2 regions of the Spirillospora sp. NPDC052242 genome follow, and region 1 is predicted to be linked to the other one. Evidence: riboswitches for the same ligand, from Rfam matches in the RefSeq annotation. Region 1 holds a riboswitch; the other holds the start of a gene.
The links. A riboswitch is a leader RNA that binds a small molecule or an ion and turns the genes downstream of it on or off. The one in region 1 is predicted to bind glycine.
Positions count from the first base shown of each region.

Region 2: another riboswitch for glycine. It lies ahead of gcvP (aminomethyl-transferring glycine dehydrogenase); the one in region 1 lies ahead of gcvT (glycine cleavage system aminomethyltransferase GcvT).

Region 1 is NZ_JBFAUZ010000001.1:53,309-59,892, forward strand. It holds gene AB0L25_RS00255 (hypothetical protein) at 1-200, opposite strand, end outside; gene cds1 (L-cysteine desulfhydrase Cds1) at 264-1,406, shown strand; gene AB0L25_RS00265 (M50 family metallopeptidase) at 1,399-2,697, opposite strand; gene AB0L25_RS00270 (hypothetical protein) at 2,934-3,317, shown strand; glycine riboswitch at 3,369-3,464, shown strand; glycine riboswitch at 3,469-3,566, shown strand; gene gcvT (glycine cleavage system aminomethyltransferase GcvT) at 3,668-4,762, shown strand; gene gcvH (glycine cleavage system protein GcvH) at 4,779-5,183, shown strand; gene glyA (serine hydroxymethyltransferase) at 5,186-6,448, shown strand; gene AB0L25_RS00290 (L-serine ammonia-lyase) at 6,500-6,584, shown strand, end outside.
Region 2 is NZ_JBFAUZ010000060.1:29,173-35,756, reverse strand. It holds gene gcvP (aminomethyl-transferring glycine dehydrogenase) at 1-2,698, opposite strand, end outside; glycine riboswitch at 2,761-2,872, opposite strand; glycine riboswitch at 2,873-2,967, opposite strand; gene AB0L25_RS35470 (flippase-like domain-containing protein) at 3,281-5,728, shown strand; gene AB0L25_RS35465 (MerR family transcriptional regulator) at 5,765-6,364, opposite strand.

The DNA.
Region 1 (6,584 bases):
AGCATGAGGACGACGCCGAACACGACGTGGTGGATGTGGACGTCGCCCGCCTTGACGTTGCGGAACCACCAGCGGACGTTCGCCCGGATCAGCCGGACGTTCACCCGGGTGAGGACGAACGTGACGATGAACGCGACGAAGAAGCCGAACAGCGGCAGGCGGCCGGTGTCGACGATGCGTTGCTCGAACAGATGGATCATGAGCCCCCCGTGGGCTCCATGATGCCCGGTGACTTGCACCGTTATCGTGGGAACCTGCCGATCATGGACGATCGAGGGGGAACCGTGGGCGGGATCGTGGATCGCTGTGACCCCGGCGGGCGCGCCTGGATCGCCGAGGCGATCCGGCTCGTGGAGGCGGACGCGAACCGCAGCGCGGACACGCACCTGCACGTGTTCCCGCTGCCGCCCGAGTGGGGCATCGACCTGTACCTGAAGGACGAGTCGGTCCATCCGACGGGCTCGCTGAAGCACCGGCTGGCGCGGTCGCTGTTCCTGTACGGGCTGGCGAACGGGTGGATCACCCGCGGCACGACGATCATCGAGGCGTCCAGCGGGTCGACGGCGGTGTCGGAGGCGTACTTCGCGCGGCTGCTGGGGCTGCCGTTCGTCGCGGTGATGCCGGCGTCGACGAGCCCGGAGAAGATCGCGCTGATCGAGTTCCACGGCGGGCGCTGCCATCTGGTGGACGAGCCGGGCGCGATCTACGACGAGTCGCGGCGGCTCGCGGCCGAGTGCGGCGGGCACTTCATGGACCAGTTCACGTTCGCCGAGCGGGCGACGGACTGGCGCGGCAACAACAACATCGCCGAGTCGATCTTCGAGCAGCTGCGGCTGGAGCGGTTCCCCGAGCCGTCCTGGGTGGTGGTGGGCGCCGGGACGGGCGGGACGTCCGCGACGATCGGCCGCTACGTCCGGTACCGGCGGTTCCAGACGCGGCTGGCGGTGGTCGATCCGGAGGGTTCGGCGTTCTACGGCTCGTTCGAGGACCAGGACCCGGGACGGACGGCCTGCGGTTCGCGGATCGAGGGCATCGGGCGCCCGCGCGTCGAGCCGTCCTTCCTGCCGACGGTGATCGACCGGATGATCCGGGTACCGGACGCGGCGTCGATCGCGGCGATGCGGTGGACGAGCGCGGTCGGCGGGCGCGGCGTGGGCGGGTCGACGGGCACGAACATGTGGGGCGTGGTGCGGCTGGTCGCGGAGATGCGGGCGCGCGGGGAGCGCGGCAGCGTGGTGACGCTGATCTGCGACGGCGGCGAGCGGTACGCGGGGACGTACGGGTCGGACGCGTGGCTGCGCGCGCAGGGGCTCGACATCGCGCCGTACCTGGTGGCGCTCGATCGGTTCCTCGAGACCGGCGTCCTGCCGGACGCCGAGCCGGGCGCGGCGGGCGGCGTCACATGAGCCGGATCGGGTTCACCAGGTCGGCGTAGATCAGCAGCCCGCCCATGACGATCAGCACGATCGCCATCGCGTACGTGACCGGCAGCGCCTTGGCGACGTCCACGTAGCCGGGGTCGGGCCTGCGGAAGATCTTCGCGAAGAACTTCTTGAGCGCCTCCAGCAGGGCGCCGGCGATGTGGCCGCCGTCCAGCGGGAGCAGCGGGACGAGGTTGAACAGCCCGACCGCGAGGTTCAGCGAGCCGAGCAGCATGACGAAGTAGGAGACCTTCTCCTGCCCGGTGAGCGCGTCGGACGCGGCGATCTCGCCGCCGAACCGGCTGACGCCGACGACGCCGACCGGCCCGTTCGGGTCGCGTTCCTCGCCGCCGAACGCCGCCTCCCACACGCCGACCATCTTCTGCGGCATGTTGATCAGCGCCTCGACCGTCCGGCCGGTGAGGTCGACCATGTGCTCGGCGACGGCCCCGGGCCCCTGCCGTTCGAGTTCGCGGGTGGGGGTGATGCCGAGGAAGCCGACGGTGACGACCTCGTCCGGGTCTTCGAGGCTGGCCAGCTCGTTGCGGGCGATCGGGACGGTCACCTGCCGGGTCCGCCCGTCGCGCTCGATCGTCATCGGGACGGTCTTGTTCGCCGAGTCGCGGATCAGGAGCTGGAGCTGCTCGTAGTCCTCGATGCGGGTGCCGTCGAAGGAGACGACGCGGTCGCCGGCCTGCAGGCCCGCCTGCCGCGCCGGGGTGGGCGTGGCGTTCGCGGGGCAGGTGTCGAGGTTCGCGGCCTGGCTCGCGGGGACGATGCAGTCGGTGACCTGGCTGATGACGGGCTTGCTCACGTACGTGCCGAGCCCCATGATCAGGATCGCGAAGAACACCACCGCGAGCAGCAGGTTCATCGCGGGGCCGCCGAACATGATCAGCAGCTTCTGCCACCAGGGCTTGGCGTAGAAGACGCGGTTCTCGTCACCGGGCCGGACCTCTTCGAGGGCCGCGCCGCGCGCCGATTCGATCAGCCCCTGCCACGGGCCGGTGCTGATCTGCCGGACCTCGCCGGGCTTGTCGCCCTTACGGGGCGGCAGCATGCCGATCATCCGGATGTAGCCGCCGAGCGGGATCCACTTGATCCCGTACTCGGTCTCGCCCTTGTGCCGCGACCACAGCGTGGGGCCGAAGCCGACCATGAACTGGGTCGTGCGCACCTTGAACAGCTTGGCGAAGGAGAAGTGCCCCAGTTCGTGCAGGGCGATGGACGCCATCAGGCCGAAGAAAAGGATCAGTACGCCGGCCAGCCAGCCCATGCGTCACGCCCCTCCGGTCGTCCGAACCCCCGCCCGGCGGGGTGATCTCCAGGAACCAACTCAGCGTACGTCATACGACGGGCCGTCCGGATGCCCCGGGAATCGCCCGATCCGACGGTCATTTTGCGCATGACGCCCAAATCCGGACGTGCCGGTTGGCAGGCGCGTCGATATCCGCACGCCCCCGGCGGCGCGCATCATGGCGCGGTCCCGTCCGTCCGCCGGAAGGAATCGCCGTGAAACGCACACTCGTCGCGCTGCCCGTCCTGACGATCGCGCTGGCCCTCGCCGGCTGCGGCGGGTCGGACGAGCGGCCGGACACGCGCGGCACGGGCGCGTCCGCCCCGGCCCCGGCCCCCGGCACGTCCGGGCCGTCCGGCACCGCGCAGGAACGGCCGGACGGCGGCGGCGCCCCGGCCACCGGCGGGGACGGGCTGCCGAGCGGCCCGCCCGCCACCTCGGCGGCGACGAAGGCGTTCAACGACTGCATGGCCGAGCAGGGCGTCCGGATCCCGACCCCGACACCGGGCACGACGCCGTCCAAGGAGCAGATCACCCGGGTCCGCGAGGCGATGGAGGCGTGCGTGAAGAAGTTCTCCACCGACCCGCCCGCCGGGTGACCCGGGGCTGGTCGGGGCGGCGACGCCGCTGCTAGCCTGACGCGAAGCCGTTGATCCCGTGCGGGAGAGTCCCCGGCAGCCGGCCCGGGACGCCGAAGGAGCAAATCCTCCCCGGAACCTCTCAGGCCCATGGACCGCACGGGCCAGGCGACCTCTGGAAAGCGGGGACCCCGGTCCCCCGCCGAAGGTGAAAGCCCGTGGCGCGCGCCGTCCGCCGCGGGTGAAGCTCTCAGGCTCCGATGACAGAGGGGGAGGCACCGAGACGCCCGGTGCGCGAGTGGGACGATGGACCCTGTCGACCCCGTCGACTCCGTCGACCCCGTCGCGCCCGTGACGAAGGAGCCGAACCCATGTCCGCCGATCCGAACGCGAAGAGAACACCGCTGCACGACGTCCACGCGGACCTCGGCGCGCACCTCGTCGACTTCGCCGGATACCTGATGCCGCTGCGCTACGCGAGCGAGACGGCCGAGCACCGGGCCGTCCGCACCGGCGCGGGGCTGTTCGACCTGTCCCACATGGGGGAGATCTTCCTCTCCGGGCCGGGCGCCGGTGAGGCGCTCGACCACGCGCTCGTCGGGAACCTGTCGCCGATGAAGGTCGGCAAGGCCCGCTACACGATGATCTGCGCCCCGGACGGCGGCGTGCTCGACGACCTGATCGTGTACCGGCTCGCGGACGAGACGTGGATGGTCGTCGCGAACGCCGCGAACGCGGACGTCGTCCACGACGCGCTCGTGGAGCGCGCGCGGGGGTTCGACGCCGCCGTCGAGGACCGCTCGGCGGCCTACGCGCTCGTCGCGCTGCAGGGCCCGCACGCGCAGGAGATCCTCGCGCGCTTCACCGGCGCCCCGCTGGACGACCTCAAGTACTACGCCGTGCTCGCCGACCGGGTCGCGGGGATCGACGCGCTCGTCGCCCGCACCGGCTACACCGGCGAGGACGGCTTCGAGCTGTTCGTCGACGCGGGCGACGCCGTCCGGCTGTGGCGGGAGCTCGCGGCCGTGGACGGCGTCGTCCCGTGCGGCCTCGCGGCGCGCGACAGCCTCCGGCTGGAGGCGGGGATGCCGCTGTACGGCAACGAGCTGACGGCCGAGACCACCCCGTTCGAGGCCGGGCTGGGCCGTGTCGTCAAACTGGACAAGCCCGTCGACTTCGTCGGGAAGTCCGCCCTGGCGGCGCAGGCGCAGACCCCCGCCGGCCGTAGGCTCGTGGGACTGGTGGCGCGGGGGCGTCGCGCGCCCCGCAAGGGGTATGCGGTCGTCACGTCCGATGGCGTTCCGTGCGGCGTCGTGACGAGCGGCGCGCCCTCGCCCACACTGGGCAAGCCGATCGCCATGGCGTACCTCGACACCGGTGTCGGGGAGTCCGGTCTGGCCGTGGACGTCCGCGGCCGGGCCGAACCGGTCGACGTGGTCGCCCTGCCGTTCTACAAGCGTTCCTGAAAGAGAGAGCAACAACGTGAGCGTTCCGGAGCAGCTCCGCTACAGCGAAGAGCACGAGTGGGTGGCCGGTCTCGACGACACCGGGCAGGCGCCCGAGGACGGGATCGTCACGGTCGGGATCACGTCCCACGCCGCCGAGGCCCTCGGTGAGATCGTCTACCTCGAGCTGCAGCCGTCCGAGGGCGACACCGTCGAGGCGGGCGAGCCCTGCGGCGAGGTGGAGTCGACCAAGTCGGTCAGCGACCTGTACTCCCCGGTCACGGGCGAGATCACCGCGATCAACACCGGCGTGGTGGACGAGCCGAGCGTGATCAACGACGACCCGTACGGGGAGGGCTGGATCTTCAAGGTGCGCATCTCCGAGGCGCCCGGCGACCTGCTGGACGCGGCCGCGTACGGCAAGCTCATCGAGGAGGCGTGAGCGTGTCCTCGTCCCTTTACGCATCGCTGGCCGAGGCCGACCCGCAGGTCGCCGAGGCCGTCGGCGCCGAGCTGCGGCGCCAGCAGTCGACGCTGGAGATGATCGCGTCGGAGAACTTCGCGCCGACGTCGGTGCTGGAGGCGCAGGGCTCGGTCCTGACGAACAAGTACGCCGAGGGCTACCCGGGCCGCCGGTACTACGGCGGCTGCGAGTACGTGGACGTCACCGAGCAGCTCGCGATCGACCGCGCCACGGAGCTGTTCGGCGCCGAGCACGCGAACGTCCAGCCGCACAGCGGCGCGCAGGCCAACACGGCCGTGTACTTCGCGCTGCTGCAGCACGGCGACACGATCCTCGGGCTGGACCTCGCGCACGGCGGGCACCTCACCCACGGGATGCGGCTGAACTACTCCGGCAAGGTGCTGAACGTGGTGCCCTACCACGTGCGCGCGGAGGACGGCCGAGTCGACATGGACGAGGTCGCCTCGCTGGCCGCCGAGCACCGGCCGAAGATGATCGTGGCCGGCTGGTCGGCGTACCCGCGCCAGCTCGACTTCGCGGCGTTCCGGGAGATCGCCGACTCGGTCGGGGCGCTGCTCATGGTCGACATGGCGCACTTCGCGGGGCTCGTCGCGGCGGGCCTGCACCCCTCGCCCGTCCCGCACGCGGACATCGTCACCACGACGACGCACAAGACGCTGGGCGGGCCGCGCGGCGGGCTGATCCTGTCCCGCGAGGAGTACGGCAAGAAGATCAACTCGGCGGTGTTCCCGGGCATGCAGGGCGGGCCGCTGGAGCACGTGATCGCCGCGAAGGCGGTGGCGCTGAAGATCGCCGGTTCGGACGAGTTCCGGGCGCGGCAGTCGCGCACCGTCGAGGGCGCGAAGATCCTCGCCGAGCGGCTGCTCGCCGAGGACACGGCGAAGGCCGGCGTGAAGGTGCTGACCGGCGGCACGGACGTCCACCTGGTCCTGGTCGACCTCGTCGACTCGGAGCTGACCGGGCGGGACGCCGAGGACCGGCTGCACGACGTCGGGATCACCGTCAACCGGAACGCGGTCCCGAACGACCCGCGCCCGCCGATGGTGACGTCCGGGCTGCGGATCGGCACCCCGGCGCTCGCCACCCGCGGGTTCACGACGGAGGACTTCGCCGAGGTCGCCGACGTGATCGCGCTGGCGCTGCAGCCGTCCTTCGACCGGGACGCGCTGGCCGCGCGGGTGAAGACCCTCGCGGACCGGCACCCGCTGTACCCGAACCTCTAGATCGGTTCCCCTCCGCCCGGGCGCCGGGCGGAGGGGAACGCGGGGGCATTCATGGCCATCAGCGTTTTCGACCTGTTCAAGATCGGCATCGGCCCCTCGTCCTCGCACACCGGCGGCCCGATGGCCGCCGCGCACC
Region 2 (6,584 bases), on a different contig from region 1:
TCTTCAGCGGGTTGTCGTCGCGGTCGTAGCCGCCGTCGGCGACCCGCTGGATCTCCCGCCGGATCTCGATCATCGCGTCGCAGAACCGGTCGAGCTCGGCGAGGTCCTCGCTCTCGGTCGGCTCGATCATCAGGGTGCCGGCGACCGGGAACGACAGGGTCGGGGCGTGGAAGCCGTAGTCGATGAGCCGCTTGGCGACGTCCTCCGCGGTGACCCCGGTCTCCTTGGTGATCTTGCGGAGGTCGGCGATGCACTCGTGCGCGACCAGCCCGTTCCGGCCCGTGTAGAGGATCGGGTAGTGCGGGGCGAGGCGCGCGGCGAGGTAGTTCGCGGCGATGATCGCGCCCTCGGTGGCGGCGCGCAGCCCGTCCGGCCCCATCATCGCGATGTACGCCCAGGAGATCGGCAGGATGCCCGCCGAGCCCCACGGCGCCGCCGAGATCGGCCCCACGCCGGTTTCGGACGGCCCGGCCTCCGGGCGCAGCGGGTGGCTCGGCAGGAACGGCGCGAGGTGCTCGCGGACGCCGATCGGGCCGACGCCCGGGCCGCCGCCGCCGTGCGGGATGCAGAACGTCTTGTGCAGGTTGAGGTGCGAGACGTCCGAGCCGAACTCGCCGGGACGGGCGAGGCCGACGAGGGCGTTGAGGTTGGCGCCGTCCACGTAGACCTGGCCGCCCGCCGCGTGCACGGCTTCGCACACCTCGGTGATCGTCTCCTCGAACACGCCGTGCGTGGACGGGTACGTCACCATGATCGCGGCGAGCCGGTCGCCGTGCTTCTCGATCTTCGCGTGCAGGTCGTCCAGGGCGACGTTGCCGCCGTCGTCGCACGACACGACCACGACGCGCATCCCGGCCATGACGGCGCTCGCGGCGTTGGTGCCGTGCGCGGACGACGGGATCAGGCAGACGTCGCGGTGCTCCTCGCCGCGCGACGCGTGGTAGCCGCGGATGGCGAGCAGCCCGGCCAGTTCGCCCTGCGACCCGGCGTTCGGCTGCACCGACACCTTCGCGTACCCGGTGATCTCGGCGAGGTTCGCCTCGAGCTCGCCGATCAGCTCGACGTACCCGGCGGCCTGGTCCAGCGGCGCGAACGGGTGGACGTTCGCGAACTCCGGCCAGGTGATCGGCTCCATCTCGGCGGTCGCGTTGAGCTTCATCGTGCAGGAGCCGAGCGGGATCATCGACCGGTCGAGCGCGATGTCCTTGTCCTGGAGGCGGCGCAGGTAGCGCAGCATCGCGGTCTCGGAGCGGTGCGCGTGGAAGACGGGGTGCGTCAGGTAGGGGCTCTCGCGCCGCAGGCCGTCGGGGAGCGCGTCGGCGACGCCGCCCGCCTCCCCGGCGCCGCCCGCGGCGACGCCGAACGCCTCGAGGACGGCGGTGACGTGCTCGGGCAGCGTCGTCTCGTCGCAGGCGACGCCGACGCGGTCGGGGCCGTCCTGCCGCAGGTTCACCCCGCGCTCGCGGGCGGCGGCGACGACCTCGGCGGCGCGGCCGGGGACGCGGGCGAGGACCGTGTCGAAGAACGCGCCGTGCACGACCTCGACGCCGCCGCGGCGCAGGCCGTCGGCGAGCTCGGCGGCCCGGCGGTGCGCGCGCTGCGCGATCGCGGCGAGCCCCTCGGGGCCGTGGTAGACGGCGTACATGCTCGCCATCACCGCGAGGAGCACCTGCGCGGTGCAGATGTTGCTGGTGGCCTTCTCGCGGCGGATGTGCTGCTCGCGGGTCTGCAGGGCGAGCCGGTAGGCGGCCGCCCCGTCCGCGTCGACGGACACGCCGACGAGCCGTCCGGGCAGCTGCCGCCGCAGGTCGTCGCCGACCGCCATGTACCCGGCGTGCGGGCCGCCGAAGCCGTACGGGACGCCGAACCGCTGGGCGGATCCGACCGCGATGTCGGCGCCCGACTCCCCCGGCGGGCGCAGCAGCGTCAGCGCGAGCAGGTCGGCGGCGACGACGACCGTCGCGCCCCGCTCGCGGGCCTGCGCGGACAGCGGCGCCAGGTCGCGGACGGCACCGGACGCGCCCGGGTACTGCAGCAGCACGCCGAAGAAGTCGCCGTCGGGCAGTCCGCCGGACACGTCGGCGACCACCACCTCGATGCCGAGCGGGACGGCCCGGGTGCGGACGACCTCGATCGTCTGCGGGAGCGCGTCGGCGTCCACGAGGAACCGGCCGGGCTCCTTGCGCCGGGACGCGCGGTGCGCGAGCGCCATCGCCTCGGCGGCGGCCGTGCCCTCGTCCAGCATGGAGGCGTTCGCGACCGGCAGCCCGGTCAGGTCGGCGACGGCGGTCTGGAAGTTCAGCAGCGCCTCCAGGCGCCCCTGGGAGATCTCCGGCTGGTACGGGGTGTAGGCGGTGTACCAGCCGGGGTTCTCCAGGACGTTCCGCATGATCACGCCCGGCGTGATCGTGCCGTGGTAGCCGAGGCCGATCATGGAGGTGAGGACGGTGTTGCGGGCGGCGAGCTCGCGGAGCCGGTCGAGCGCGGCGGTCTCGCTCAGCGCGGGCGGCAGGTCCAGCGGGCGGGCGGTGCGGATCGCGGCGGGGACCGCCTCGTCGATCAGCGCCTCCGCGCCCGAGTAGCCGATGGCGGCCAGCATCCGGTCGCGGTCGGCCGGCGACGGCCCGATGTGCCGGTCGGCGAACGCGGCGCGGGGATGCTGCGGCGCGGCCACGGGGGCGAAGAACTGGGCGGTCATGGAGGAGCCTCCTGGCAGCTGCGGTCGCTCAGGTCCACCATCGGCACGCGGGCCGACGGCCGGTCTCCCCCTCTGTCATCGGCACCTGAGAGCTTCACCCGCGCGCGGGGTTTTCCCCTTCGGTGAGCCGCCGTTCCCGTTCCGCCGGGATCGACGCCTGCTTTCCAGAGGTGCCTCGCCCGAGCGGTCCTTTTGCCTGAGAGGTTCCGGGGAGGTTGCCCCTTCGGCGCCCCACGCCGGCTGCGTGAGGTCTCTCCCGCACAGGGTCGACGGCATGTCCGGGACAAACCCTACCCAACCGCGACGGCCCGCGATCGTCCCGGTCCCGTAACGGGATGTTCACCGCCGTGACCTCGGCGACGGCGCCGTACCGGCGAGTACCCCGGACAGTACGATATGACCGTCCCGCCGGGGACGCGACGGGACGGACGACGAGGGGCGACGGGTGGACGGAGCGACGGCCGGACGGGGGTCCGCCGCTCGACCGAGCGCGGCCGGTTCTGGGACGCTGATCACGGCAGCGTTGATCGAGACGACGGACGGCCGGGGCGGCGACGGGTGACGCGGACGCACGATGAGGCGGTGCGCCCGAGGCGGGGCGCGTCCGCGGGCGTGCCGGTCGACGAGCCCGCGCAGCCGGACCGCATCCGCCGTCCGTCCGACGCCATCCGGTTCGGCGTCTCCTGCGCCGGGCTGGCCGCGGTCATGCTGCTGGTGTCGTTCGCGCAGCAGACCACGCACGGCATCCAGACCGACATCGCCGAGGGCACCGCCCACGCGCCCGAGCTGCTGCTGGCGCTGGCCACCCTGGCGTCGAGCTTCGGCGTGCTGGCCGTCCCGATCGCGTTCGCCGTCGAGCGGCTGTTCCACAAGGACGGCATGCGGGTCGCCATCGCGCTGCTCGCCGCGATGATCGCGTTCGCCGTCACGATCACCCTGGACGACCTGGTCGTGCAGGCCGCGCCCGGCGGCGTGCTGGACTCGCTGATCTGGGGCGGCACCGACACGGCCCCCGTGCACACCGACATCGCCCCCGTGATCGCGTTCGTCAGCGTGGTCGGGATGGCCGGGCGGACCCGCTGGCAGACGGCCACCTGGTCCATGATCGGGCTGGCCGCGCTCACCGGCCTGACCGCCGCCTACGCGTCGGTGTCGGCGCTCGCGGCGACGTACTTCCTGGGCCGCGCGATCGGGCACGGCACCCTGTACGCGGTCGGCACCCCGAACCCGCGCCCGACCGGCATGACGGTGGTGACGGCCCTGGAGCGGCTGGGGCTGTGCCCGCGGCGGGCGGCGCGGCTCGACGATCCCGCGGACGGCGGCGAGGATGCGCGCCGCTACGGCGTCGTGCTGGCCGCCTCTCCCGCCGGGGACGGCCCGCTCCCGGCGCCCGGGGACGGCTCCGGCGGCTGGGATCTGGAGCTGCGGGTCCTGGACCGCGACCAGCAGACCGCCGGGCTGCCGTACCGGCTGTGGCGGATGCTGCGGCTGCGGCGCACCACGGCCGGGCGGACGCTGCGGTCGCTGCGCCGGTCGCTGGAGCAGGAGTCGCTCACCGCGTACGCCGCCGCCGCGGCGGGCGCCCGGACCCCGCGGCTGGTCGGCACGCTCGAGGTGGGGACGCAGGCGGCGCTGCTCGCGTACGAGCACGTGCCGGGGCGGCGGCTGCGGGACGTCCCCGCGGAGGAGATCACCGACGAGCTGCTGACGGACGTGTGGCGGCAGTTCGGGCGGCTGCAGAAGGGCCGGCTGGCGCACCGCCGGCTGGAGGAGGACGCGGTCCTGGTCGGCGACGACGGCGCCGCCCACCTCGTCGACCTGTGGTCGGGGGAGATCGCGGCGGGCGACCTGGCGCTGCGGCTCGACCTCGCGCAGCTGCTCACCACCCTGGCGCTGCGGGCCGGCCCGGAGCGCGCCGTGCGGACCGCGGTGCCGGTGCTCGGCGAGGAGGCGCTGGCAGCGGCGGTGCCGATGCTGCAGCGGGTGGCGCTGTCGCGGGCGACGCGGCAGGCGGTTCGGCGGGACCGGGACCTGCTGCCCCGCATCCGGGACGAGATCGTCCGGCTGAAGCCCGAGTCGGAGGCCGCGCCCGTTCGGCTGGAGCGGTTCCGGCCGCGGACGATCTTCAGCATCGTGGCGCTGTCGATCGCCGCCTACATCGTGATCCCGCAGTTCGGCAGCGTCGACCTGGTGCAGCTGTTCGCGAAGGCGACCTGGTGGTGGGCGGGGGTGGCGCTCGGCGCGGCGGGGCTGACCTACCTGGCGGCGGCGTTCATGCTGATGGGCTTCGTCCCCGAACGGCTCCCCCTGTGGCGGACGGTGCTGGTGCAGGTCGCGGCGTCGTTCGTGAAGCTGGTGGCGCCGGCGGCGGTCGGCGGCGTCGCGGTCAACACCCGGTACCTGCAGCGGTCGGGCGTCCGGCCGGGCCCGGCGGTGGCGAGCGTCGGCGCGTCCCAGCTCGTCGGGCTGGTGGCGCACGTCCTGCTGCTGGTGCTGTTCGGCTTCCTGACCGGTTCGACGGGCACCGCGACGCAGGACCTGGCGCCGTCCCGCACCGTCGTGATCGCGGTGCTGCTGCTCGGGCTGGTCGCGGGGCTGACGCTGACGGTCCCGCGGGTGCGGCGGGTGGTCACCGGCCGGCTGCGCAGCATGTTCTCGGGCGTGGTGCCGCGGCTGGTGGACGTCCTGCAGTCGCCGCGGAAGCTGTTCACCGGGATCGGCGGGACGCTCCTGCTGACAGTGGGCTTCGTGCTGTGCCTGGACGCCTCGATCCGCGCGTTCGGCGGTTCGCTGCCGTGGACGACGGTGGTGGTGGTGTTCCTGACGGCCAACGCGGTGGGGTCGGCGGTGCCGACGCCGGGCGGCCTCGGCGCCGTGGAGGGGGCGCTGACGCTGGCGCTGACGATCTCGGGGCTGGCGGCGGAGACGGCGGCGTCGGCGGTCCTGCTCTACCGCCTGCTGACGCTGTGGCTGCCGGTGCTGCCCGGCTGGGCGGCGTTCGCGTACCTCCAGCGCAAGGAGGCGCTCTAGCCGCCCGCCGGGCCGCCGGACGGCCGGCCGGTGCGGCTAGCCGGTGCGGCGGGCGCGCCGCCGGTCGGCGAGTTCGTCGTGGGGGTGGTCGCCGCGGTCGTTCGTGGCGGCCCGTTCCGCGGGCAGTTCGGCGAGGCTCCCCTCGACCTCCTGCCACACCCGTCCGAGCGCGATGCCGAACACGCCCTGGCCGCCCTGGAGGAGGTCGACGACCTCGTCGGGCGAGGTGCACTCGTAGACGCTGACGCCGTCGCTCATGAGCGTGATCTGCGCGAGGTCCTGGACGCCGCGGTCGCGCAGGTGGGTCACGGCGGTGCGGATCTGCTGCAGCGACACGCCCGTGTCCAGGAGCCGCTTCACGACCTTGAGGACGAGGATGTCGCGGAAGCTGTACAGCCGCTGGCTGCCGGATCCGTGCGCCGACCGCACGCTGGGCTCGACGAGTTTGGTGCGGGCCCAGTAGTCCAGCTGACGGTAGGTGATGCCCGCCGCCGAGCAGGCCGTCGGGCCGCGGTAGCCGACGTCCTCCGGCGGAGCCGACACCTGCGTGTCGAAGAGCAGGCCCTGCTCTCCGGCACGCCGGGACGCGACGTGCCTGTCGGGGGTGGCCTTGCCCTCGCCGCTGCTCACCGCCACGCGGACCTCCGGCTTCTATCAGCCCGTGCCGGTTCGTCAAGGGGGTTTGACGAATTACACCACGGGTGTTCCACCAGCACGGTAGGTGCCGGTCAGGGTGTGGTCAACGTTCGCCGTCGGCGCGTCGCATGCCCGGATGAACCGGCTTCACGTGGGCAAACCGCGCACCTTTTCCGCCACTGCGGTCCTACCCCGCCGGACGCCCCCCGGAAACCGCCAC